2 regions of the Desulfonauticus submarinus genome follow, and region 1 is predicted to be linked to the other one. Evidence: predicted binding sites of a transcription regulator. Region 1 holds the regulator's gene; the other holds the start of a gene.
The links. The regulator sigma-54, encoded in region 1, starts transcription at its own class of promoters, with help from an activator protein. The targets are predictions, from matches to a motif close to CTGGCACGGNNNNTGCTT.

Region 1 (12,528 bases):
ATAGTGTTAAGGAACTTAGAAGTATTGGTATCCAGCCAGATATTATTTTATGCCGTTCCGAAGTTGATTTATCAGATGAAATAAAGGCAAAAATTGCTCTTTTTTGTAATGTAGATAGGGATGCAGTATTTACTGCCAAAGATGTAGAAAATATATATGAAGTTCCTTTGGCTTTATATGACGAAGGAATTGACCAAAAAGTAGCAATTTTACTTAGGCTTCCTGCTAAAAATCCAAATTTAGATCAATGGGAGCAACTTGTTTATAAATTAAAACATCCCAAAGGCGAGGTTACCATTGGTATTGTTGGGAAGTATGTAGAGTTAAAAGAGTCTTATAAAAGTTTACACGAAGCATTAGTTCATGGTGGAGTAGCTAATGACCTTAAAGTAAAATTAAAATATATTAACTCTGAAGAATTAGATAAAAAGAATTTGGAAGTTAAACTTAGTGGAGTAGATGGAATACTTGTTCCTGGTGGATTTGGTTCAAGAGGCGTGGAAGGTAAAATTTTAGCGATTAAATATGCAAGAGAAAACAAAATACCTTTTTTTGGTATTTGTTTGGGAATGCAGTGTGCTGTTATTGAGTTTGCAAGAAATGTTTTGGAACTTGAAAATGCAAATTCTGAAGAGTTTGATCCAAAAACAGATCATCCTGTTATTTATCTTATAACAGAATGGTATGATTATCGCGCAAATAAAATTCAAAAAAGAGATAAGAATAGTGATAAAGGTGGGACTATGCGTTTGGGGGCCTATCCTTGTGTATTAAAAGAGGGCACAAAGGCTTTTGATGCTTATAAAAAGCGAGAAATTATGGAAAGGCATAGGCATAGATATGAGTTTAATAAAAAATATGCTAAAGACATGGAAAAGGCAGGCCTTATTATTAGTGGAGCTTCTCCTGATGGAGAATTAGTTGAAATTGTAGAATTAAAAGAACATCCGTGGTTTTTAGGATGTCAGTTTCATCCAGAATTTAAATCTAACCCTATGAAGCCTCATCCTCTTTTTAGAGATTTTATAGCAAGCGCAAAAAGTTATAAAAATAAGAAAGGTTAATTATGGATTGTTTCAAACTTTTTGAACAAACTAAAAAAAAATTGTTTTTTATTGCAGGGCCATGTGTCTTAGAAAATTTAGATTTGGCTTTAAAAGTAGGTGAAGAACTTGCAGAGATCAGGAATAAATTAGGAGTTACAATTGTTTTTAAAAGTTCTTTTGATAAGGCTAATAGAACATCCTTAGAAAGTTTTAGAGGTCCTGGCTTAGATTTAGGTTTAAAATGGCTGGAAAAGATAAAAAAAATTACAGAACTTCCTGTTTTAACAGATTATCACTTGCCTGAACAAGCTAACGTTGTTGCTGAAGTGGCAGATATTTTACAAGTCCCTGCATTTTTATGTAGACAGACAGATTTACTAATAGCTGGAGCAAAGACAAATAGGATTGTAAATATAAAGAAAGGTCAGTTTATTGCACCTTGGGATATGAAAGCAGTAGTTGGTAAAGTTGAGTCTTTTGGGAATAAAAAAATTTGGCTCACTGAAAGAGGCTTTTCATTTGGATATAACAATTTGGTAGTGGATATGAGAAGTGTGCCTTTAATGGCAGAGTTGGGTTATCCTGTTGTTTTTGATGCCACTCATTCAGTTCAAATACCTGGAGGAAGAGGCACTAGCTCTGGTGGAAATAGAGAATTTGTTCCTTGTTTAGCAAAGGCAGCTGTTGCTGCAGGAGCTTCTGGAGTGTTTATGGAAGTTCATCCTGATCCTGACAAGGCTTTATGCGATGGTCCAAATTCTTGGCCTTTAAATCAAACTTATTCTCTTATGAAAAAATTATTGGAAATATGGGAAGTTGTTTATGAAAAGTAGAGTCTTTGATTTGGCTAAGAAAATAAAATTATTGGTTTTAGATGTTGATGGAGTATTAACTGATGGTGGACTTTATTATAATTTAAATGGTCAAGTTTTAAAACGGTTTGATGTTCAAGATGGGATGGGCATAAAAATTGCCCAAAGGGTGGGCTTAAAAATAGCAGTTATTTCTGGTTTAAGATCAGAAGTGGTGAAGGCTAGATTAGATGAATTAGGAGTATTAGATTATTTTCCTGGATATAATCATAAATTACCTAAATTAAAAGAGTTAAAAGAAAAAAACGTGTTACAATGGTCAGAAATAGCTTATTTAGGAGATGATTGGGTAGATGCTGCACCTCTAAAACAAGTGGGATTGCCAATGGCAGTGGCTAATGCTGTACCAGAAATTAAAAAACTTGCTCTTTGGGTTAGTTCTAAAAAAGGAGGGCATGGAGCAGTAAGAGAAGCCATTATGTTTATTTTGACTGCGCAAAATAAATTAGATGCTGTCTGGAAAGAGTGGGTTAGTCTTGATTAAAAAAATTGGTACTATAGGTCTGATTTTTTTACTTGGTTTAATTTTGTTTTATTTTATTGGAAAAGAGGAAGTTCCTTCTTCTTTAAAAATTAGTAAAATTAGGGGTAAAATGCATCTACAAGGGATTGAACTCTTGGCTGGAAATAGTGGAAAGTTAAAATGGAAGCTTAAGGCGAAGCAAGCAGACTATGTAGGAAAGGAGATAATATTAAAAAATATAGTTTTTGAGTATATGTTAGATAAACATATTTTTGTATATAGTGATGAAGGCAAAATAATAGATAATAACTCTCTTATTTTATTATATCCGCGTGTAAAAATAAAAATGAGTGATGTTATTTTATTTTGTGATAAATTTATTTATGATAAAAATAAAAAGAAAATATTTATGAATGATAATTTTGAGATGAAAAAAGATAATTATTTTAAAGTAATATCCAATAAAGCTTTATTTGATATAAAAAGTAATAGCTTTTATATTTTAAAAAATGTTAAAAGTATATGGTGGTTAGAAAATGAGAACAATATGTAATATATTAATGTTTTTTTTAATGTTTCAAGCTATATGCTGGGCAGAAACGAATAAAGAGCCTATTAAGATTGATTCTGATAAAATGGTCTATAAAAAGGAAAAAAATATTGTAGAATTTGTAGGTAATGTTCACGTTGTTCAAGGAAAATTAAATTTATGGGCTGATAAAATAGATGTATATTTAAAGGGGAATACAAATAAGGTGAGTTTAGATTTAGCAAATTCTGCTCAGAAACAGAAAATAGAAAAGATTATTGCGAGGAATAATGTAAAAATTCAACAGGAAGATAAGTTTGCTATTTGTGGTAAAGCTGTTTATTGGCCTGCATCTCAAAAGATTGTTTTAGAGTTAGAGCCAAAACTGAGACAAAAGAAAAATGAGATTAAGGGAGAAAAAATAGTTTTTTATCTTAATAATAGCTCAGTGGAGGTTCTAGGTAGTAAAAAGAAAAGAGTGGAAGCGATATTTTTTCAGGATTTAAAGGATAAGAAAGGTGAGTAAGTTAGAGGGGATAGACTTAAGAAAACGTTATGGTCAGAGAGAAGTTGTTCGAGGTATTCGTTTAGAAGTTTTGCAAGGAGAGGTTGTAGGTCTTTTGGGGCCAAATGGGGCAGGAAAAACTACTACTTTTTATATGTTGGTGGGAATAATTTCTCCTACAAAAGGAAAAGTTTTTTTAGATGGGAAAGAGATTACTTTTTTATCTTTGCCCAAAAGAGCTAAACTGGGAATTAGTTATTTGCCTCAGGAAAACTCTATTTTTAAAAAGCTAACTGTAGAGGAAAATTTACTTATTATTTTAGAGTATACTAAATTGAGTAAAAAGGAACAAAAAGAACGAGCAGAAGAATTAATGGAAGAATTAGGTATTAGCAAACTGGCTAAACAAAAAGCCTCTTATTTGTCTGGAGGAGAAAGGAGACGTCTAGAAATTGCAAGATGTTTAATTTTAAGCCCTAAGTTTATTCTTTTAGATGAGCCTTTTGCAGGTATTGATCCCATCGCCATAGATGATATTCAAAAGATTATTATGCGTTTGAAAGAGAAAAATATAGGGGTGTTGATTTCAGATCACAATGTGAGAGAAACTTTGAGAATATGCGATAGGGCTTATTTGGTTTATGATGGGCAAGTATTTTTAGAAGGAAGTCCTAAGGATATTGCTAATGATGCTCAGGCTAGAAAACTATATTTAGGTGAGACTTTTTCTTTGTGATTAAATTTAAATTTTTTTAACTTAATAATCTTAGTAAGATAATGCCCCTCATGATATTGTTTCTATTAAAAGATTTACACCATAGAATTTGTTGATTATATTTATAATAATTAGGTTATTTAGAAGGAATAAATATGGCTCTTCAGTTGAAACAACAATTAAAACTTAGTCAGCAGCTAGTAATGACTCCTCAACTTCAGCAGGCAATCAAGCTGCTGCAGCTTTCGAGAATAGAATTAGTAGATTTAGTTCAACAGGAGCTGTTAGAAAATCCTCTTTTAGAGGAAGCTGAGAATAATGAGAGTATTGAAAAGATACAAAAGGAAGAAGATGAATTTTCTGAATTTAAAGTAGAAGAAGAAAGTTTAATTAAAAATGCCGAATGGGAAAATTATTTGGGCCAGTTTTCTAGTTTTTCTAAGGATTATAAGGAATTGGAAATTCCAGAAGAAATACTTTCTGTAGAAGCTAGGTATGCTCCTAAGCCTAGTTTAGAAGGTCATCTGCTGTGGCAATTAAATTTAGCTCCTTTTACAGAGAAACAAAAGGAAATAGGTAGAGAAATTATAGGTAATCTTGATTCGAGAGGATATCTGACAGTAAATACTTCAGAGATTGCATCATCTTTAGATGTAAAAGAGGAGGAAGTAGAAGAAGTCTTAAAAAGGATACAACAGTTTGATCCTATTGGGATAGCAAGTAGAAACTTAAAAGAGTGTCTTTTGATTCAATTAAAACATTTTGACTATGATGATCCTATATTAAATTTGCTAGTAGAGCATCATTTAGAGGATATAGAAAAAAGAAAGATTGATAATATATTAAAAAAATTAGGTATTTCAAAAGAAAAGTTACATGAATATATAGAGATATTAAAGTCATTAGATCCTTATCCTGGATCTCAATATTCTAATGAAGATGTTGTTTATATTAGTCCAGATGTATATGTGTTTAAATATGAAGATGAGTTTGTTATTTTATTAAATGAAGATGGTATTCCTAATCTACGTTTAAATCCTTTATTTGAAGAAATAGAAATTAAGAGGGGGCGTAAAAAAAAGAACTCAAGTAAAGATATAGAATATCTACAAGAAAAAATGCGTTCTGCTGTTTGGTTGATTAAGAGTTTACAGCAAAGGCAAAGGACCTTGTATAAGGTAGTAGAAAGTATACTTTATTTTCAAAAAGATTTTTTTGAAAAAGGTGTTTCTTGTTTAAAACCTCTTACATTACGGGATGTGGCAGAGTATATTGGTATGCACGAATCTACTATTAGCAGAGTAACAAGCAATAAATATATTTCTACTCCTTTTGGCTTATTTGAGTTAAAATTCTTTTTTAATAGTGGACTTAGTACCAAAGATGGTAGTAATGTAGGTTCTGAGAGTATTAGAGCTAGAATAAAAGAGATTATTGATGCAGAAGATAAAAAAAAGCCTTTAAGTGATGAGGCTATTGCCAAAAGATTACAAAAAGAGTTAGGAGTTAGTATAGCAAGAAGAACGGTTGCAAAATATAGAGCTGCTTTAAATATTCCTTCTTCTTCAAGGAGGAAGAAGATATTTTAACCTTAAACTGTTAGGAGGCGTGTATGCAAATTAAATTTAATTTTAAAAATTTTGAGCCGTCTGATCATTTAAAAAGTTATGCTCAAACTAGATTTGAAAAATTAGCCAAATATCTAAGCAAAAACGATAATCCTGAACTTCAAGTGAACTTTGAAGTAGAAAAATATAGACATATAATAGAGGCAATTTTAACTGCTAAAAATTTACATATTTCTGCTACAGAAGAAAATGAGGATATGTATGCTAGTGTAGACCTGGTTTTAGATAAACTAGAAGCTCAGGTTAGAAAAATAAGAGAAAAGGCAAAGGATAAACATAAAAGTAAAAGTAAGACTAAAGTTAGAATGGATATTATTAAATTTAATAAAGAAGAAAAAAGTGGTCCTATTATTGAAAAAACAGATCATTTTGAACCAAAACCAATGAGTGTGGAAGAGGCTGCCTTGCAGTTGGATACTTTAAAATATGACTTTTTAGTATTTTTAAATGCAGAGAATGAAAGGGTAAATGTTATTTATAAAAGAAAAGATGGAAATTTTGGTTTAATTGATCCAGGAATATAATTTATGAAGTTATCTAATTATATTAATGAAAAATTAATTATTTCAAACCTTTCTGCCAGGACTAAAGTAGATGTCCTGGCAGAAATGGTTAAGTATGTGGAGAAATTATATCCATCTCTTCAAGATAAAAATGTCTATGAACTATTAGTTGATAGAGAAAAATTGGGCACTACAGGCATTGGCAATGGAGTTGCTATCCCCCATACTAAGCTAGAAGGAATAGATAGAGTAATTTTATTAGTAGCTCGAAGTATTGAAGGAGTAGACTTTGAATCATTAGATCAGAATCCAGTGCACATTTTTTTCTTATTGCTTGCTCCTGAAGAGAATCTTGGAGAGCATCTTAGGATTTTAGCCTATATATCTCGTCTTTTACAAGACGAAAGTTTTAGAAAAGCATTTTTAGAAGCTCAAGATAAAGGTGAATTGTATATGCTTTTAAAAGGTGTCTAATGAATTATACATTTTCTCTTGTTCTTATAAGTGGGTTATCTGGTGCTGGTAAAAGTACAGCGTTGAAAGTTTTTGAAGATTTGGGTTTTTTTTGTATTGATGGATTGCCTTTTTCTTTAATAAAACCTTTAATTGAGTTGTTTGAACAAAATTCTCTTAAAAAATATCGTGGTCTTGCCTTAGGAATTGATATTAGACAATTTGATTTTGGGTCTGGTTGGGATGAATTAGAGTCAACTCTTAAAAAGAGAAATGTTTATTTTGAACTTATATTTTTAGAGGCCAGTGAAGAGATAATAGTTAAAAGATATTTTACCACAAGACGTCCCCATCCCTTAAGTAGTGAGGGTAAAGGATTAGAAAAAGCTATTTTGGAAGAAAAACAAAAACTTTCTGTGCTTAGAGAAAAGGCCCATTTGGTTATTGATACTACATTTTTTTCTATTCATGATTTAAGACGCACTTTACAAGAGAAATGGATATGTCATGATAGTGTTTGTGCAGGGCTTCGAGTTCATCTTATTTCTTTTGGATTTAAGTATGGTGTCCCTTTGGAAGCAGATATTGTCCTTGATTTAAGATTTTTGCCAAATCCTTATTTTAAGGAAGAGCTTAGGGATTTATCTGGTCAAGAAAAGATAGTCCAAGAGTTTATTTATGGAAATAAGGAATCTAAAAAATTTTTAGAAAAATTAAAAGAGTTTTTAGAGTTTACTTTACCTCTTTATGCTAAGGAGGGAAGGTATAGACTTACCATAGGTTTTGGTTGTACTGGAGGAAGACATAGATCTGTTGCTACTACAGAATTAATAGCATTGTTTTTAAGAGAGAAAAAATATTTAATATCAGTAGAACATCGTCATTTGGAGTTAGGTTAAAATGGTTGGATTTGTAATTGTTACTCATGGTAAATTTGGAGATGGACTTTTGAATGCAGCTGAAATGATAGTAGGGGATATTCCACACTGTACTGTTATTAGTGTGGATGCTAAAAGACCAATAGAGCAAATTTTAAAAGAAATTGAGCAGTCTGTTAAACTCACAGATAATGGAGATGGGGTATTGGTTTTTACTGATATGTTTGGTGGAACGCCTACGACATTGAGTCTTTCTTTATTGGGTAAGAAGTCTAATTTAGAAGTTATTACAGGTGTTAATCTACCTATACTTATAAAAGCTGCTACCTCTAGAAATTTGTCTCTTTTAGAGTTGGCGAGTGAATTAAAAAAGGCTGGAAGGCAGGGGATTAAAGTTGCTGGAGAAATATTAAAAAACCCAGTAAACAGTTAATTTCTTGATGGGTAAAGAGTATGTGGGTTAGGATAGATAATAGATTGCTTCATGGCCAGGTATTAGAAACATGGCTTCCTTATGTGAATGCAAAAACTATCCTTGTAGTAAATGATCCTTTAGCAGCTAATACCATTCAACAAGATATAATGCGTCTAGCTGTTCCAAGAGGAATAGATATTTATTTTCTTTCTTTAAGACAAGTTTTGACTTTTTTAAAAAATAAAAAATGTACAGATGCTCTGGTTCTATTTGCTAATTGTGCTGATGCAAAGATAGCCTTTGACAGGGGATTTACTTTTAAGATATTGAATATTGGTAATCTTCATTATGAACCAGGCAAAGAACAAGTTTGTGATCATATTGCTTTAAGCAAGGAGGATATTTCTTGTTTACGTTATTTAATTAGAAAGGGAGTAAGCTTAGATTTTAGGTGCGTTCCCCATAAACAGGTACAGGTTACTTTATGAGCTTTTTAAACTATCAAATAATTCTTTTAATTAGTTTTTTTTTGCTCTTTTTTCTGCCTTTCGTTTTCAAATCAATATAGGATTTTTTGAACGACCCTTAGTTTTATCTTTTTTTTGGTCTCTTGTTTTTAAAGATAACCTTCCTTATCTAAATATAGGAATATTTTTTGAGCTTTTTTGGTTAGATCTTTTTCCTGTTGGAACATTTGTGCCTCCACAACATATTGTTTCTACTATAATCAGTCTATTTATAGTATATACTTTCAAAGTAAAAAGCTTAAATCATATTTTATTTATTATTATTATGGCTAATTTATTTAGTTATTTTTGGGATTGGTTTGAAGTTAAAACTAGGCAATGGAATAATTATATTTATAATAAAATATTAAAAAGTTTAAAATTACGTTCTGAGATAAATATGTCTAATATAATATTATCTTCTATTGGAAAGATGTTTATAATGAATTTTATAATCTTTTTTGTTGTTTTGATTTTTAGTTTTTATATATACGAATATATATCTTTTTATATACCACAAACAAAAATTTTAACTTGGAATGTTTTATTTATTATATCGTTAGTTGGTGCTGTATTAGGATTACGCTTACAAAAGTTATATATAGTTTTATCTTTAGGTATTATGTTTATTCTTTTTTGTTATTTAATTGTTTGGAATGGTTGGATAAATATAAATATCCTAAACCTATAATAGTTGCTGTCTCTATTCTTAAAATAGAATTACCTAAAGATATAGGTAAAAATTTTTGCTCAATTAAAAACTTATATTCCTGGGGACAAAATCCACCTTCTGGACCGATTATTACTAAAATGTCTTTTCTAAATTTGAAGTTGGAGATAAGATTTTTTTTTTCTTTTTCCCAAAAGAAGATCTTATTCTCAATAGTATCATAGCTCGAACAGAGATCTCTTAAACTAGAATAGAGTTTAATTTGAGGGATCCATAAATTTTGAGATTGTTTGGCCGCAGAAATTATTTTTTTTTCCCAAGAAGATTTTTTTTCTTTAGGAAAAGGTGGAGAATATGTTCCGGGCCAAAATATTATTTCCCAACATTGAAGTTCTACACATTTTTCTAAAATAAGATCTCTTTTATTTGCTCTTTGCCATGCTAATCCTACGATAATTTTACTTTGAGGTTCAGGATGCACTTTTATATTTAAACATTCTAATTCAATTTGTTTTTTTTGAATGTTTTTTACTTTAAAAAGACCTTCTTTTCCTTGGCCATCAAAAAGTCTTATAATATCCCCTTTTTTACCTCTTAATACTTTTAAAAAGTGATAACTTTCCTCTTTGTCCAAATGAAAAGGGGGCGTCCATTTTTGAGGACAAAGATAAAAAGAATTTAACCTAGGCATTGGAATGTTAAATTAATTTTATTCTTGCTGTGCCCTTTTTATAAAAAGGAAGAGTTGTTTTTTGGGCTGGAAGTTCTTTTTTCCCTTGGTTGATAGAAAAATTTTCTTTATCAGCATATTCTTTTTTTACATAAGCGAGAGCGATAGAGTGTCCTAATGACGGAGCAAAAGAGCCGCTGGTTATTTTGCCTATTTTTTGTTCTTCAAAGTAAATAATATCATTATGTCTAGGACTACGCCTACTTTTAATTTCTAATGCTATTAGTTTTTCTTTGATTTTAGCTAAATTATTTTTTCCAATAAAGTTTTTTTGAGAAGTGATTAAAAATCCGTATCCTGCTTCTATAGGAGTATGATTTTCATCTAATTCTTGTCCATATAAAGGTAAACCCACTTCTAAACGTAGTGTATCTCGTGCTCCCAAACCAGCTGGTTTTACTAAAGAATGAGATAATAAGGTTGTCCATATGAGCTCGGCCTTATCCCATGGTAGGTAAAGCTCGTATCCTAATTCACCTGTATAACCTGTACGGCTTATTAAAATAGAGAAGTCTTTAAACTTTGTTTGGATAAAAGAAAAATATTTTAAGTTATGAAAGTCTTGTTTAAATACCTCTTCTATAACCTGAATGGATTCTGGACCCTGAACATCAATTTTAGCAGTTTCAAAAGATTTGTCTTCTATTGTACTGGTTTTTAAATGTTCTTTTAACCAATTAAAATCTTTTTCTATTCTAGCTGCATTTACTACTATCATAAAGCTTGTAGGGCTAAGTTCATAGACAATCAGATCGTCAATAACGCCGCCATTTTCATTTAACATAAAACCATATTTGCATTTTCCTGGAGATAACTTATCAAAATCATGCGTTAATATAGAAGCCAATTCTTCTTTAGCATTATTACCAGAGACAATAAATTCTCCCATATGAGATATGTCAAAAATACACACTTTTTCTCTGCAATGCTTATGTTCTTTAATTATTCCTTCATATTGAACAGGCATTTCCCAACCGCCAAACTCTACCATTTTTCCTTTATTATTTTTATGCCAGGAATTAAGTGGTGTTTTATGTAATGTCATTATTTTCTCCTTTATTGCACTTTATTTTTTTGGATTGCTTTTAGTTCGTCAAATAAGGCTACTAATCTTCCGTAAAGTTTTTTTATTTTTAGGCCATATGTTGTTAACTTTTCATCTTTTTGTTGGATATATTTTTTTTGTAAGTATCTATCATTTAAGATTTTTTCAATTATCGAGATAGCTTTAGAAATAATATCTTCAAAATAATTTACAGCTTCAAATCGTAAGTCGTTTAAAATTTGTATACATAATTCTAACATAGTAAGGTAGTCAATTTTTTTATTGTTATACACTCTATTTTTCAAGTCTTCTAAGGTTTTTATTTTTCTTGCTTGTCTAATATAACTATATTTTTCCCATACCTCTCTATAGAGAAGATTATATTCATTAAAAATATCAAACATATCAGAGTTTAATAGATAATTATCTAAAACTTTTGTAACATTAGCATAAAATTCATCTGAATATCCTATAATTCTTCTTTGATGTTTAGATAACCAAGAATATAAAAATTTTAACCTTTTTTCGTGTGTATCTGTTCCTTCAACAATTTCTCTCTTATATTTTACTCTACCTGTAAATTCGCCTTTAATTATGTCATTAAGTTTTAGCACTAAAGTATAGGTGTCTTTTATAATATTGATATTATTTATAACCTCTCCAGTTAAAGGATGTATGATTTCTTGTTCACTAATTGATAAAGCTCTATCTTCTCTTATGTTATTTGGGTCATACTTATGTTGCTTATATAATACTCTTAAGATAACTACTTTTCTTTTTTCATCTAGATAGAATCCGTTTTTCATTAAAAAGGAGTGGACATCTTTTTTAGGGTTATCAACTTCTACCAAAGCTATTTTTTCAACTTTTGGATAAAATTTATTGCTAGGATGATAATAAAGAGTGGTAATAGTTCTATCTGATTGGCCTAAAACTCTAATAAGAAATTTTTCTCCCAGTTTATAAAGTCTGCGAGCAAAGAGAGCAGCAGAGGTTCTTCTTTCCGAGACAATGGGAAAACCATATAGTTCCATTAAAAATTGATAAACAAAATTGCGGTTTAACTCGTAAAGAATGTTGTCATTGGGTTTAAATTTTTTTATCCTTAACCCAAATCTTTTGAGCTCTGTATCTAAATCTGATGGAAATGAGGCGTAAATTCCTGCTAGATAGAAGTTTTTTTCCCCGTTTAAGGCCAAAACATGGCCTCTATCCATTTGAAGAATAAAAGGTAATAAATCTGGATAACTAGCAAGAGAGGTTAAGTCTTGGATCTTAAATTTAGTTCTAAATTTTTCTTGAAGTGTTTTGGGTAGTCTGGCTAAAAAAGTGTTGAGGTTGTTTTCTTGAATTATATCAGGAAGAGGGCATACTTCTTGATTTTCACCATGTTCTTTTAAAGAGTGAAGAATATCAAATTGAAAAATTTCATTGAAATAATCTAAATTTCTTTCAAGCGCTACTAAACTAAAGCCAGGGAGGTTTTCATATTCGTACAAATCTGCTTCAAAAGAGGGTAAAAGTTCTCGTGCTTCTACTATGGGATATTTAGGGAGTGTAAAGTAGGGTT
Region 2 (12,528 bases), on a different contig from region 1:
TTGTCCCAACTATCCTTTTTAGTCTATTCTGGGTTAAAAAACGAAAAAGTGCTTCTATCTCTGAACTATTTGCTGGAAACAACTTATCTGCTTTTTTAACCCACCACTTATTTTCTTTTTTAAGTAAAGAAAAATTAGGAAATACAATTTGATCTATTCTTTGCTTTGAAAAATTTGGCCATTGCAATTGCTCTTTCTTAGTAGCTTTATCTCCCCAATATACTCCTATCCAAACAAGTACAGCCACTATACATAAAATCCAAATGCGTTTCATAAAAAATCATCCCCCTATTTCTCCCATCTTCTTCGTACAACGACCAAAATAGCCATAAACAAACAGACTAAAGGCAAAATAACAAGCGGGACCCAGGTTAAAATCCATTTCTCTCCTGGTTTTAGAAATAAAAATGAATTTGCTATCTTAGGCTTAGAGATACTAATAAATGCATCTCGTTCTCTTATCCATCTCAAAGCATTCCTAAGCAAATCTTTATTACCACCAATGCCTATATATTTATCTGTAAAAAAATCATCATCTCCAAATACTAAAACTCTACTCTTTAGTTTTGTTTTACTCTCACTATTTAAAGACCTTTCTGCCCAAAATGCAAATACTATAGGACCTTGCATATCTTCCTTGGGATCAAATTCTGCCTTGCCCTGCTTTAAGGACTCAATATCTGTTTCTAGCCAAGCTCCTTGCCCTGTTTGAAGCAAGGGCCCTACCTTCCATTTATTGGAGCTAGTTTGTTTTTTTAACTCAAAACCTAAAGCTGTAGGAAATACTGTAAGAACATTAAAATTATCAGTAATTGCATGATATGGATAATCTTGAGCCAACGCTGCCATAAAGCTACCAACTACTAATTTACCCACAGGATCTAAAATAAACCCTTTTAGAACCTTAATTTTAAATTGGGAAGTCACAAAAGAAGTCAAATTGGTCTTCTCCTCAGGGGCTAAGGCGATAAAAAGTCTTCCGCCTTTAGATAAATATTTTTGTAAAAGCTTTAATTCTACTTCTAAAAAATCTTTTTTAGGACCTAAAATTAATACAGCCAGAGCATCTTTTGGAATTTCTTTTAAGCCAAGCAAACTTAGCTCTTCTACTTGAACCCCCTCTTCAGCCAATATTGAATCCAACTTAGCAATACTTCTCTCTCCTCCATTTAAACTTTCTTCTCCATGCCCTTTAACTATATAAACTTTTCCCTTCTCTTCATTACAAAGTCTAATGAGGGCATTAGTAAGTTTCTCCTCATTAGGAAACAAAAGTTTTTCCTTTTTTTTACCTTTTATCACCACTACTTGTCCTGACTGATAAATATCATACTCCTTAGCCAAGGCAGGAGCTCTATCTGGATCAATAAACTCATAAGAAAAATTTTTACTTTCCCTTGCATATAATTTTAAGAGTTCTTCTAAATGTTTTTTACCACTTTCTCCTGGCCTATAAAAACACAAAACTGTAACTTTATCTTTCAAATCTTGGACAATTTTTTTACTTTGATTAGAAAGCGAATAGCGTTTATTCTTTGTCAAATCTACCTGCCAATCTGCTTTTTGCACCAACACATTCACTCCTACTAAAATAACTAAACCCAAGAGAACAGTAAAAAATATCTGAATTCTTCTCATTTTAAACTCTCCAGCGTTGGTTTTCTAAACTAATTAAAGTGAGTCCAATAAAAGCAATTATAAAAGAGAGAAAATAAATTAAATCTACACCTGAAATCACTCCTTTGGCAAAAGATTCAAAATGAGTTAATAAGGAACAAGAATTAACTAATGCTTGATAAGATTTTGGAACTATATCCTTAATCCACGCTAGAAGCCACAAAATCAATAATGCTCCAAAACTAAGACAGGCTGAAATAATCTGGTTCTCAGTAAGAGAAGATAAAAACAATCCCAAAGAAACAAATCCAATGGCTAAAAGAAAAAGACCACTATATCCTGCTAAAGTAGATAAAAATTCAGGCTGAGAATAAACAAAAAGCAAAGCAGGACCTACACCATTTAAAACAAGAGCCACAAAAATAAATATACCTACAGCCATTAACTTTCCAAGCACTATTTGGTATTCTTTAACTGGATAACTAAGCAGCAATTCAAATGTACCTAATTTTTTCTCTTCACTAAAAGCTCTCATGGTAATAAGAGGGATAAAAAATAACAAAATAACTCCAGAATTTTGGAGATAAGGCCGAATAATCCACTCTTGGGGAGTAAAATTCTCTATACCTTGCATTTGCATGGCTTGAAGGCTAAAAAGTTGATACTGGGCAACTAAACTTAAGAAAAAATAACCAGAAATAAATAAAAAACATGCTAAAACTATATAAGCCAATGGAGAACTAAACAAAATCTTTAAATCTTTTTTTGCTAAGGTCCAAGTTTTCATTTTTACTGCTCCTCCCCGCTATAAACCAACTTTACAAATGCTTCTTCCAGACTAGAACGCTTTGGAAAAAGCTCTAACAGCACACCATTACTTTTTATAGCTGCGGCAAAAATTTTCTCCCTAAAATCACCTTCTCTCTTTTGACTTAATTCCAATTTATATCCATCTGTTACTTCTTTTAATTCTATTAAAGAAAAACAATCGCCAATTTCTTCCTTAAAGATATTCAAATCTGTTTTTCTTGAAAGCAATAAAATAAATCTCTTTTCACCCGCTTTCTTCACCAGTTCTTCTAAACTCTCATCAGCTAAAATGCGACCCCGATTAATAATTATTACCCTTTTACATAATAATTCTACCTCTGAAAGAATATGAGTACTTAGTAAAATAGTCTTCTCTTTCCCAAGCTCTTTAATAAGGTTCCTTATCTCTCTCACCTGGGTAGGATCTAAACCTACTGTTGGTTCATCTAAAATAATGAGTTTAGGATCTCCTAACAGTGCCTGAGCTAAACCAACTCTTTGTCTGTATCCTTTACTTAAATAACGAATAAGTTTTTTTTGTACTGTTTTTAACCCACACTCTCTTATTACCTTATCAACTTCTTTGTTTATATTTTCTACTGATTTTACTTCAGCTACCCACTTAAGATATTCTTCAACCTTTAACTCAGGATAGATAGGAGCAGTTTCAGGTAAATATCCTAAGTGTTCTCGCAAAAAAAGAGGATTTTTGCTTACATCTTTATCTAAAAAAAATACTTCTCCTTTTGAAGGCCGCAAATACCCAGTTAATATCCTCATAGTACTAGACTTTCCAGCTCCATTAGGTCCTAAAAAACCTAAAATCTCTCCCTGATGGAGATTAAAGTTAAGATTAAAAAGTACCTGCTGTGTTCCATAAGATAAATCAATCCCTTGCACCCTCAGCATAAAAAACTCCTTGTTTCAGACATGTAGAAAAAAATTGAATTAATCTAAACCTTAAATTATAAATCTAGATTTTAAAGTGTCAAGATACAGATAAGAAGTACTAAACTTATAAAGTCATGGGACGTTTTAAAAAATTACACTTTAGTCAAAAGCAAGTTATTGGCCTTTGTGGCAAACTTATGCAAAGCCAAAATATGCTTTACGAAGGTGCACGCGTAGGTGTAGCGCTCTCTGGAGGTGTAGATTCTTGGGTACTTATTAAGACCCTTATTATTAGAAGAAAAATCGTACCTTTTAATTTTGAACTAATGATACTTCACTTAAATCCAGGTTTTTCACCTACAAACCATAAACCCCTTTTAAATTGGCTAAATCATAATCAAGTTGCTGCTCATATAGAAATAACTGACATTGGGCCAAAAGCCCACTCTCAAGAAAACCTAAAAAAATCTCCTTGTTTTTTGTGTGCTTGGGAAAGAAGAAAAAAACTATTTGAATTATGCAATAAGTATAAACTATCACATTTAGCCTTTGGACATATTCTTGATGACTTGGTAACAAACTTCTTCATGAACCTAGTTCAAAATGGGAGAGTGGATGGTCTTCAAGCTAAGGAGTCATTTTTTAATGGAAAATTAACTGTTATTAGGCCTCTTCTTGCAATAGACAAAAAAACTATTGTTCAAGCTGCCAAAAAATGGAAACTTCCTATATGGGAAAATCCTTGTCCTTCAGCTAATACTACTAAACGCAGTTACTTTAAACATATTCTATCCACTATTGCACCTGAAAAGAGATTAGTAAAAAATATTTTTCGAGGAATACGGCGTTGGCAACTTGACTTTTAAAAAATATCCCCATAGATATAGAAAAATTATTATTCATATATAGTTAAAAAATAAATCAAGTTCTAAAAAAGGCCATGCTAACTCAAAAATACGAAATTCTAATTTTTAAAGACAAAAAAGGTTTAAGCAAAAAAATCACTCTTAAAGGATGGATGCTCTATTTATTTATTTTTCTTTTTGTAGGAATTACGGGAGTAAATATTTATTTTGGATATAGAGCAATTAATTATACTAATTTACAAAATCTTTACCATAAAACAGCTGCAAAATTAGAAAAACAAAATTCTCAACTTCTTTCTTTTGCAAAAAAGATAAAACAACTAGAGTCCAATGTTGCTAAAATGAGTGAATTAGACAGGAAATTAAGAGTTATGATGAATTTAGAAGGAAGTACAAATCTTTTAGAAGCAATTGGAGGAACACCAGAAAACTCCTTTACTTTTGACTTCATCCCATCTTATCGCCAAGAAGCTCTTGCTCGAAAAATGCATAACTTTTTAGAACAACTTACTACGCAAACTAAATTAGAGAAGGTTAGACAAGAACAATTAATTGAACTTCTAAAAAATAAACAAGCTATTCTAGCCTCTACTCCTTCTATTTGGCCAACCCAAGGATGGATTTCTTCAGGATTTGGCTATAGAATTTCTCCGTTTACAGGACAACGGGAATTCCACAAAGGATTAGATATATCTGGACCTGTGGGTACTCCCATTATTGCCCCTGCAGATGGCGTGGTAGTGTTTTATGGAGTAAACGGTGGATATGGACTTTCTTTATTAATCGACCATGGGAATGGTATAACCACAAGATATGCACATCTCCAGAAAGCAGTTGTAAAAAAAGGCGAAAGAGTGAAACGAGGCGAAATAATTGCTTATATGGGAAATAGTGGTAGATCAACAGGACCTCATTTACATTATGAAGTCCGAATAAACGGAGTTCCAGTAAATCCTCTGCATTATATTTTAAATTAATTTGCCATGTTGCCCTGCTCTTTAGTGAATTCTTTTTTAAAGTAAAATTATTCAAAAATCTGTTTTTTCCTTCAAAAAATTCATATCGTTAAATTTTATCTTTTTCTTATATTTATTAAGTCTCTAAAGATTCCTCTCTTCTATTGTGGCCTTATTTTTGCTTTTTCACCAGCATGAATCTTTTTAATTTTTCTCCTGATACAATTTTAAGTTTTTTTCTTACTCTTTTTAGAGTAAGTATAATTCTCTTTTTTCTTCCTTTTTTTGGAGCAGGCGCTATTCCAAATAAGATTAAGGTTATGATTTGTTTAACTTTAAGTTTTGCATTATGGCCCTATCTTAATTTCCCAGCTCACTATTTCCCTGCTCATCCTCTAAATATATGCTTAATGATATTTGGTGAAGCTCTGTTGGGCCTAACCCTTGGGCTTATTATTCATTTCCTTTTTGCTGCCATTCAAACAGGTGGACAGTTAGTAGGATTTCAAATGGGATTTGCTATGATTAACGTAATTGATCCAATTACTGGAGTATCAGAGGCTGTAACAGCTCATTTTCTCTATATGGTCTCAATCTTAGCCTTTCTCAGTCTAAATGGGCATCTATTTATACTTAGAGGTCTTGCTGAAAGCTTTAAATTTATTCCCCCAGGGCAAGTTTTTTTCTCTCCTTTTTTAGTAAAAAATATGCTTTATTTTTCTAGTCAAATTTTTGTCTTGGCGATCAAGATTGCTGCACCAGTTATGGCGGCTTTATTTTTAATTGACCTAGCCTTAGCCCTAATATCAAGAGCAGCCCCACAAATGAATGTCCTTTTTGTTGGATTTCCTTTAAAAATTATAGTTGGCTTTTTATTCTTAGGATTTTTATTTGAAATCATGGTTCTATATATGCAGGATTTTATTCTGCATCTTGATAAATATTTTTCAATTATTTTAAAAGGGATACATTAAGAGAATACAATGCCCCAACGAGATCCTTCCAGAACTGAAAAAGCTACTCCTAAAAGACGCAGAAAAGCAAGAAACGAAGGAAATGTTCCTAAAAGCGGAGAATTAAATAAAGCAATATCCATACTAGGGGGACTAATTGGACTGAAAATATTACTAGGTCTTATTAGTGAAAGGTTATCAGAAGTGTATTTATATTTTATAAAGCAAAGCTTTAATATCTCTCTAAATAGAGAAAATATATTTCACTTACTAATATACTCTAGCAAACAAATAGCTATAATGGTCTTACCTATTATGACTTTTATACTATTATTATCAGTAGTTAGCCTAAGATTACAAGTTGGTCCGTTGTGGACAACAAAGCCATTACAACCAAAATTTAAAAATTTTAACTTAATAAATGGTATAAAAAGATTATTCTTTGATGTGAAAACCCTTATCAATATGTTAAGAAGCGTCTTACAAGCTCTTTTTGTAGGAATAGCTCCTTATATAATTCTTAAAACAGAGTTATCCCATAATATTTTAAATTTATTTTATGCATCTATTCCTCAAATATCTAGTTATATTCTCCAAACTGGTTATAAAATGACCATTTATGCTCTTGTGCCTATGTTTATTATTGGATTAGCTGACCTCGCTTATACTAGATGGGATTATGAAGAAAACCTTAAAATGACCAAAGATGAAGTTAAAGACGAACGCAAACAGGCTGAGGGTGATCCTACTATAAAAAACAAACAAAAGAAAAAAATGCTTTCAGTTATGCAAAAAAGAATGCTCCAAGATGTACCAAAAGCAGATGTAGTTATCACTAACCCTACCCATATTGCTGTAGCTATTTTATACGATCCTACAAAAGCACCTGCCCCTATAGTCCTAGCCAAAGGAGCTAATAAGATAGCTGAAAAAATAAAGGAAATCGCTAGAGAAAACAATGTCCCTATCAAAGAAAATAAACCTCTGGCACGAGCCTTGTATAAAAGTGTAGAGATAGGAGAAACAATTCCAGAGGAGCTTTATCGAGCAGTAGCAGCAGTACTAGCTCAGCTTTATAAATACAAAAAACAAAGGTAAAATTAGGTCAAAAAAATGGCAGTAAAAGTCCCAACTATTAATATTGATTACTCTCGATTCTCTAAACAGGGCGATCTATTACTTGCGGCAGGCGTTGTAATTATACTTTTTGTAATGCTTATTCCCATGCCAACAATTATTTTAGACGTAATGTTGGCCTTTAATATTTCTTTTGCCCTTGTGATCCTTATTACCACAATGTTTATGCGCACTCCCTTAGAATTTTCTATTTTCCCCTCTCTTTTGCTTATAACCACTCTTTTAAGATTAGCCCTAAATGTAGCTTCTACCAGACTTATCCTTTTAAACGGCGATCAAGGGACTGTAGCTGCAGGTAAAGTAATTCAGGCCTTTGGGAACTTTGTGGTAGGTGGCAACTATGTTATTGGAATTGTTATCTTTCTAATTTTATTCGCTTTAAATAAAATGGTTATTACCACAGGTACAACCAGAATTGCAGAAGTAGCAGCTCGTTTCACCTTAGATGCCTTACCAGGTAAACAAATGGCCATTGAAGCAGATTTAAATGCAGGTATTATTGATGAAGACGAAGCTAGACGCCAAAGAGAAGCAATTAGAAGAGAAGCTGATTTTTATGGAGCAATGGATGGTGCAGGTAAGTTTGTTTCAGGAGATGTAAAAGCAGGTATGCTTATTACCTTAATAAATATTATAGGAGGTTTTTTTATTGGGGTTTTACAAAAGGGTATGCCCTGGCAAGAAGCTGCTCAAACATATACTTTACTCACTATAGGAGATGGTCTTGTTTCTACCATTCCTTCTCTTATTATCTCTACATCAGCAGGTATTATTGTAAGTAGAGCTGCAGCAGAAGCCCAAATGGGTGAAGAATTCTTAGGGCAACTTACCATGCATCCCAGAGCTTTAAAGTTAGTAGCTAGTGTTCTACTTTTATTTGCTCTGGTCCCAGGCATGCCTACTATTGCGTTCCTGATTCTTGCTAGCGTCCTATTTATGCTCTCTCTTATTGCAGCCAAAGAAAAAGCTAGAGTAACAAAACAAGAACAAACACAAGCAAGCAAATCTCAAAAAAGTCAAGATTCTCCAGAAGAAGTAACCGCACTTCTTCCTTTAGATACCCTTTCTCTAGAAGTGGGATATGGATTAATTCCATTGGTAGATGAAGAACAAAATGGTAACCTTTTAACTAGAATTAAATCTCTTAGAAGACAATTTGCTTTAGAAATGGGTGTTATTATCCCTGCTATTCACGTCAAAGACAACCTAGAATTAAAACCAGGCGAATATAGAGTGCTTATTAAAGGAAACGAAATAGCTAAAAGTGAAATTTTAATAGATCACTATTTGGCCATTGATCCAGGAGATATTAAACACAAAATAAAAGGGATTGAAACTTTAGAACCTGCTTTTAACATGCCTGCCCTTTGGATACCTAAAAACAGAAAAGAAGAAGCACTTTTAGCGGGCTATACTGTAGTAGACCCAGCTACAGTTATAACTACTCATCTAACCCAAATATTTAAACGTCATCTACATGAATTTCTAGGCAGACAAGAAGTACAAAACCTCTTAGATAACCTTTCCCAAAGAGCCCCAAAAGCTGTGGAAGACCTTGTTCCAAATATTTTATCTCTTGGCACAGTTCAAAAAGTTTTACAAAATCTTGTAAAAGAAGGCGTATCAATTAGAGATCTCTTAACTATTGTTGAAACTTTAGCAGATTATGGTCAAACTACAAAAGATCCTGTGCAACTTACAGAATATGTGCGTCAAAACATGGCTAGAACTATAGTCAAGCCTTATTTAAGCGCAGATAACACTTTACCCATTATACTTTTAGATCAAGAAATAGAAAATATGTTTCAAGAAAGCCTCCACCAAACAGATTCAGGCACTTTCTTAACAATGGATCCCAATCTTGCCCATAAAATAATCCAGCGCATCAACCAAACTTTAGAAAATATTGTAGTAAAAGATGGTCAACCCGTGCTTTTAGTACCACCAGTGTTAAGACCTCATTTGGCCCAAATTTTAATCCGCTTTATACCCACTTTACCTGTGATTTCTCAAACAGAAATTCCTCCAGATATTAAATTAGAAACAATAGCACAAGTGAGTCTAAACAATGCAAATTAGAACATTTGAAGGAAAATCTCTTTCCTCTCTAATGGCCCAAATAAAAAAAGAAATGGGACCAGAAGCAGTAATTTTAAATACAGAGACAATAGGGAAAAATGGGTCTACTACATATAAAGTAAGCGTTGCTATAGAATCCTCAGAGAATTACCCCTCTTCAAAAAAAAATAATCTCTCTCTTCCTGAAGCTAAATTGACTGTCCCTCAAGAAGAATGGTTTAAAACCATTATGCTAGAATGGGAAAACTTTAAGGAATCGATTTTTACTCTTTTAGAACCTCAATCCAAACTTAAATTACCAGCCAAATATGCTCAGGCCATACGTTATCTTGAAAAACAAGGGGTAAAAAAAGAAATTTTAATAAAAATAATATCTTCTCTAACCAATATAAAAGATAATTCCCTGTTAGGAGTATTAAAAGAAAAAATAAAAGTTAAACCCTGGCCTAAAAATTTTTTAAATAAAAAAATTCACTTTTTCCTAGGACCTCCAGGTTGTGGTCAAACATCAAACCTTTTAAAAATGCTTTTAAAACTAAAACAACTAAATCCTTCCAATATTTTACTTGCTTATCCCTTAAATGGAAATCTAGAAGGCAAGCTTATTTTAGAGCACTATGCCAACCTAATTGATATAGACTTTAAAAAAATTTCACCTGAAAACCTAGACACCCTGCAAAATGCTCCTTATGATTATATTTTTATAGATTTACCTCATCAACTACAAGAATTTAAAAAATTTTTAAGTTTGAAAAAAAATAACTCTTGTTTGCATGTAAGCTTAAGCCCTGTATATGAAGAAAATTATCTAAAATTATTTTTAAATAAAGTAGGAATTAATAAAATTTCAAGTTTAATATGGACAAGGCTTGATGAAGCTACAAAACTAGGAAGTATAATAAACTTTTGTGTTGACTATAATTTACCTATATCATTTTTAAGTTATGGAAGTCAGTTAAAAAACTCTTCTTTTATGGGTAATAAGGATAAAATATTACGATACATATTTAAAAGAGAAATAAATTAGAGGGAATTGAAATGGCATTTGCTCCAATAGTATTTTCTGTGACTTCTGGCAAAGGTGGTGTGGGGAAAACAAACATCTCTGTAAGTTTAGCTTATGCGCTTGCAAGCTTAAACCAAAGAGTTGTTCTTTTGGATGGAGATTTAGGATTAGGAAATATAGATGTACTTTTAGGATTAACCCCTCCATACAACCTTCTCCATCTACTTAGAGGAGAAAAAAAATTAAAAGAAATCCTTTATCCCACAGATTTTGGCTTTTCTATTTTACCTGCTGCTTCTGGTATGTTAGAAATGACTACTTTATCTAATGGGCAAAAACTTGAATTATTAGAAGCTATGGATCCTTTAGAAAATGAAGTTGATTACCTCATAGTAGATACAGGAGCAGGTATCCACGATCATGTAATTTATTTTAATCTTGCAGTGGAAAGAAGAATAATCGTAATGACTACTGAACCTACATCTTTAACAGATGCTTACGCTCTGATTAAAATTCTTAAAAACAAACATAAAGTTAATAACTTTGAAATAATCATTAATATGGCTCCAGATTTAGCTCAAGGCAAAGAAACATTTAAAAAATTATATCTAGCCTGTGATAAATTCTTGGATAGTGTATCTTTAAACCTTCTAGGAATTGTGCCTTTAGAAAAAAAGATTAGAAAATATGTTCAAAAACAAAAACCTTTTATGCAAGATAAAAGTCTAAAATCTACTAAAGTTATCAATCAAATAGCAAAAACCATCTTAAATTGGCCTAAAAAAAGAGAATTAGATGGAAACATTAAATTTTTCTGGAAGAAACTCCTTTTTCAGAATGAATAACCCTTGGAAAATACTAGAACAATCAGGAAATAAGTTTTCCTCTCTTTCTCCCAGAGAGCAGGAAGAAATTGTAAAGTGTTATTCTCCAAAAATAAAAATTATTGCTTTAAGATTAAAAAGCAAATTACCTAACCATATTACTTTAGAAGAATTAATAAGTGCCGGGACCTTAGGCTTATTAGAAGCCTTGCATAACTTTGATGCCAACCAAAATATTAAATTTGAGACCTTTGCAGAAAATAGAATTAGAGGCGCGATGCTAGACGAGTTAAGGAAAATGGATTGGTTTTCTAGGGGAATGCGCCATAAAATGAAACAAGTAGAAGAAGTATTACAAAAAGTTGAATCTCTTCCTCAAAATGACATCCGCAAATATATTCAAAATAAAACAGGTTTTGAATCCCAAGAGATAGAAAACATCCTGCTTGCCCTACAAAACCAGATCTGGCTAAGTTTAGAAGAAATTCAAAATGCTATCTCAATAGAACATAACACCACTTATCAACCTCAAGAAAAAATTATCAAACAAGACTTGATTGACAAAGTTGCTAAATTAATAAAGGAATTAACAAATAAAGAGCAAATGGTACTCTCTCTTTATTATGTGGATGAACTTACAATGAAAGAAATCGCTCAAGTTTTAAATATTACAGAAGGAAGAGTATCTCAACTGCGTTCTCAGGCTTTACAAAAGCTAAAGAAAAAATTTAAAAGGAAATATAAAGAAGAAGCAATATAGGAGGCAGAGATGGCTGTTGACAAAAATATGCGTATTTTAGTTGTTGACGACTTTTCTACAATGCGAAGGATTATCAAAAATATTCTTCGCCAATTAGGCTTCAATAATATAGTTGAAGCAGACGATGGAACTACTGCATGGGATATTTTAAATAAAGATAAAATTGATTTTATTATTAGTGACTGGAATATGCCCAAGATGACAGGAATAGAACTTTTAAGAAAAGTACGAGCAAGTGAAGAATTTGCAGATCTTCCCTTCTTAATGGTTACAGCAGAGGCTCAACAAGAAAATATTATTGAAGCTGTTCAAGCAAAGGTATCAAATTATATTGTAAAGCCATTTACAGCAGAAACCCTTCAACAAAAAATAGATAAAATATTTGAAGCTAACTAATAAAAAATATGTCTAAAGATAAAGATTCTAATAACATTCAACAAGAATCTCAAAAAGAAACTGATAAAGTAAATTTAGATAAAGATGATTTAGAATATATAGAGGAGGAAAATAAAAAGAAAAAAAAAGTAGAATTAGATCTAGATGACGCCCCTTTCCTGCAAGAAGAAGAACCTAAAGAAAAACAAGAAGAACCAGCTACATCTCCTTCTCAAGAAAAAGAAAGCGAAGAA

Region 2: a site for sigma-54 is predicted at 5,307-5,324, ahead of fliR (flagellar biosynthetic protein FliR). Genes of this name have one in related genera too.

What each region holds. Positions count from the first base shown of each region.
Region 1 is NZ_FNIN01000001.1:81,351-93,878, forward strand. Features, by position in the region: gene pyrG (CTP synthase) at 1-1,064, shown strand, start outside; gene kdsA (3-deoxy-8-phosphooctulonate synthase) at 1,067-1,879, shown strand; gene BLP60_RS00435 (KdsC family phosphatase) at 1,869-2,402, shown strand; gene BLP60_RS00440 (LptA/OstA family protein) at 2,395-2,934, shown strand; gene lptA (lipopolysaccharide transport periplasmic protein LptA) at 2,918-3,436, shown strand; gene lptB (LPS export ABC transporter ATP-binding protein) at 3,429-4,151, shown strand; gene rpoN (RNA polymerase factor sigma-54) at 4,286-5,719, shown strand; gene hpf (ribosome hibernation-promoting factor, HPF/YfiA family) at 5,743-6,282, shown strand; gene BLP60_RS00465 (PTS sugar transporter subunit IIA) at 6,286-6,735, shown strand; gene rapZ (RNase adapter RapZ) at 6,735-7,613, shown strand; gene BLP60_RS00475 (PTS sugar transporter subunit IIA) at 7,615-8,025, shown strand; gene BLP60_RS00480 (PTS sugar transporter subunit IIB) at 8,046-8,495, shown strand; gene BLP60_RS00485 (PTS sugar transporter subunit IIC) at 8,572-9,204, shown strand; gene BLP60_RS00490 (RsmE family RNA methyltransferase) at 9,140-9,874, opposite strand; gene gcvT (glycine cleavage system aminomethyltransferase GcvT) at 9,882-10,958, opposite strand; gene BLP60_RS00500 (hypothetical protein) at 10,970-12,528, opposite strand, start outside.
Region 2 is NZ_FNIN01000002.1:31,710-44,237, forward strand. Features, by position in the region: gene BLP60_RS02605 (DUF4340 domain-containing protein) at 1-274, opposite strand, end outside; gene BLP60_RS02610 (GldG family protein) at 289-1,638, opposite strand; gene BLP60_RS02615 (ABC transporter permease subunit) at 1,640-2,404, opposite strand; gene BLP60_RS02620 (ABC transporter ATP-binding protein) at 2,407-3,336, opposite strand; gene BLP60_RS02625 (tRNA lysidine(34) synthetase) at 3,453-4,184, shown strand; gene BLP60_RS02630 (M23 family metallopeptidase) at 4,337-5,161, shown strand; gene fliR (flagellar biosynthetic protein FliR) at 5,335-6,114, shown strand; gene flhB (flagellar biosynthesis protein FlhB) at 6,124-7,191, shown strand; gene flhA (flagellar biosynthesis protein FlhA) at 7,207-9,309, shown strand; gene BLP60_RS02650 (flagellar biosynthesis protein FlhF) at 9,299-10,336, shown strand; gene BLP60_RS02655 (MinD/ParA family protein) at 10,348-11,160, shown strand; gene BLP60_RS02660 (FliA/WhiG family RNA polymerase sigma factor) at 11,111-11,899, shown strand; gene BLP60_RS02665 (chemotaxis response regulator CheY) at 11,909-12,295, shown strand; gene BLP60_RS02670 (flagellar basal body-associated FliL family protein) at 12,304-12,528, shown strand, end outside.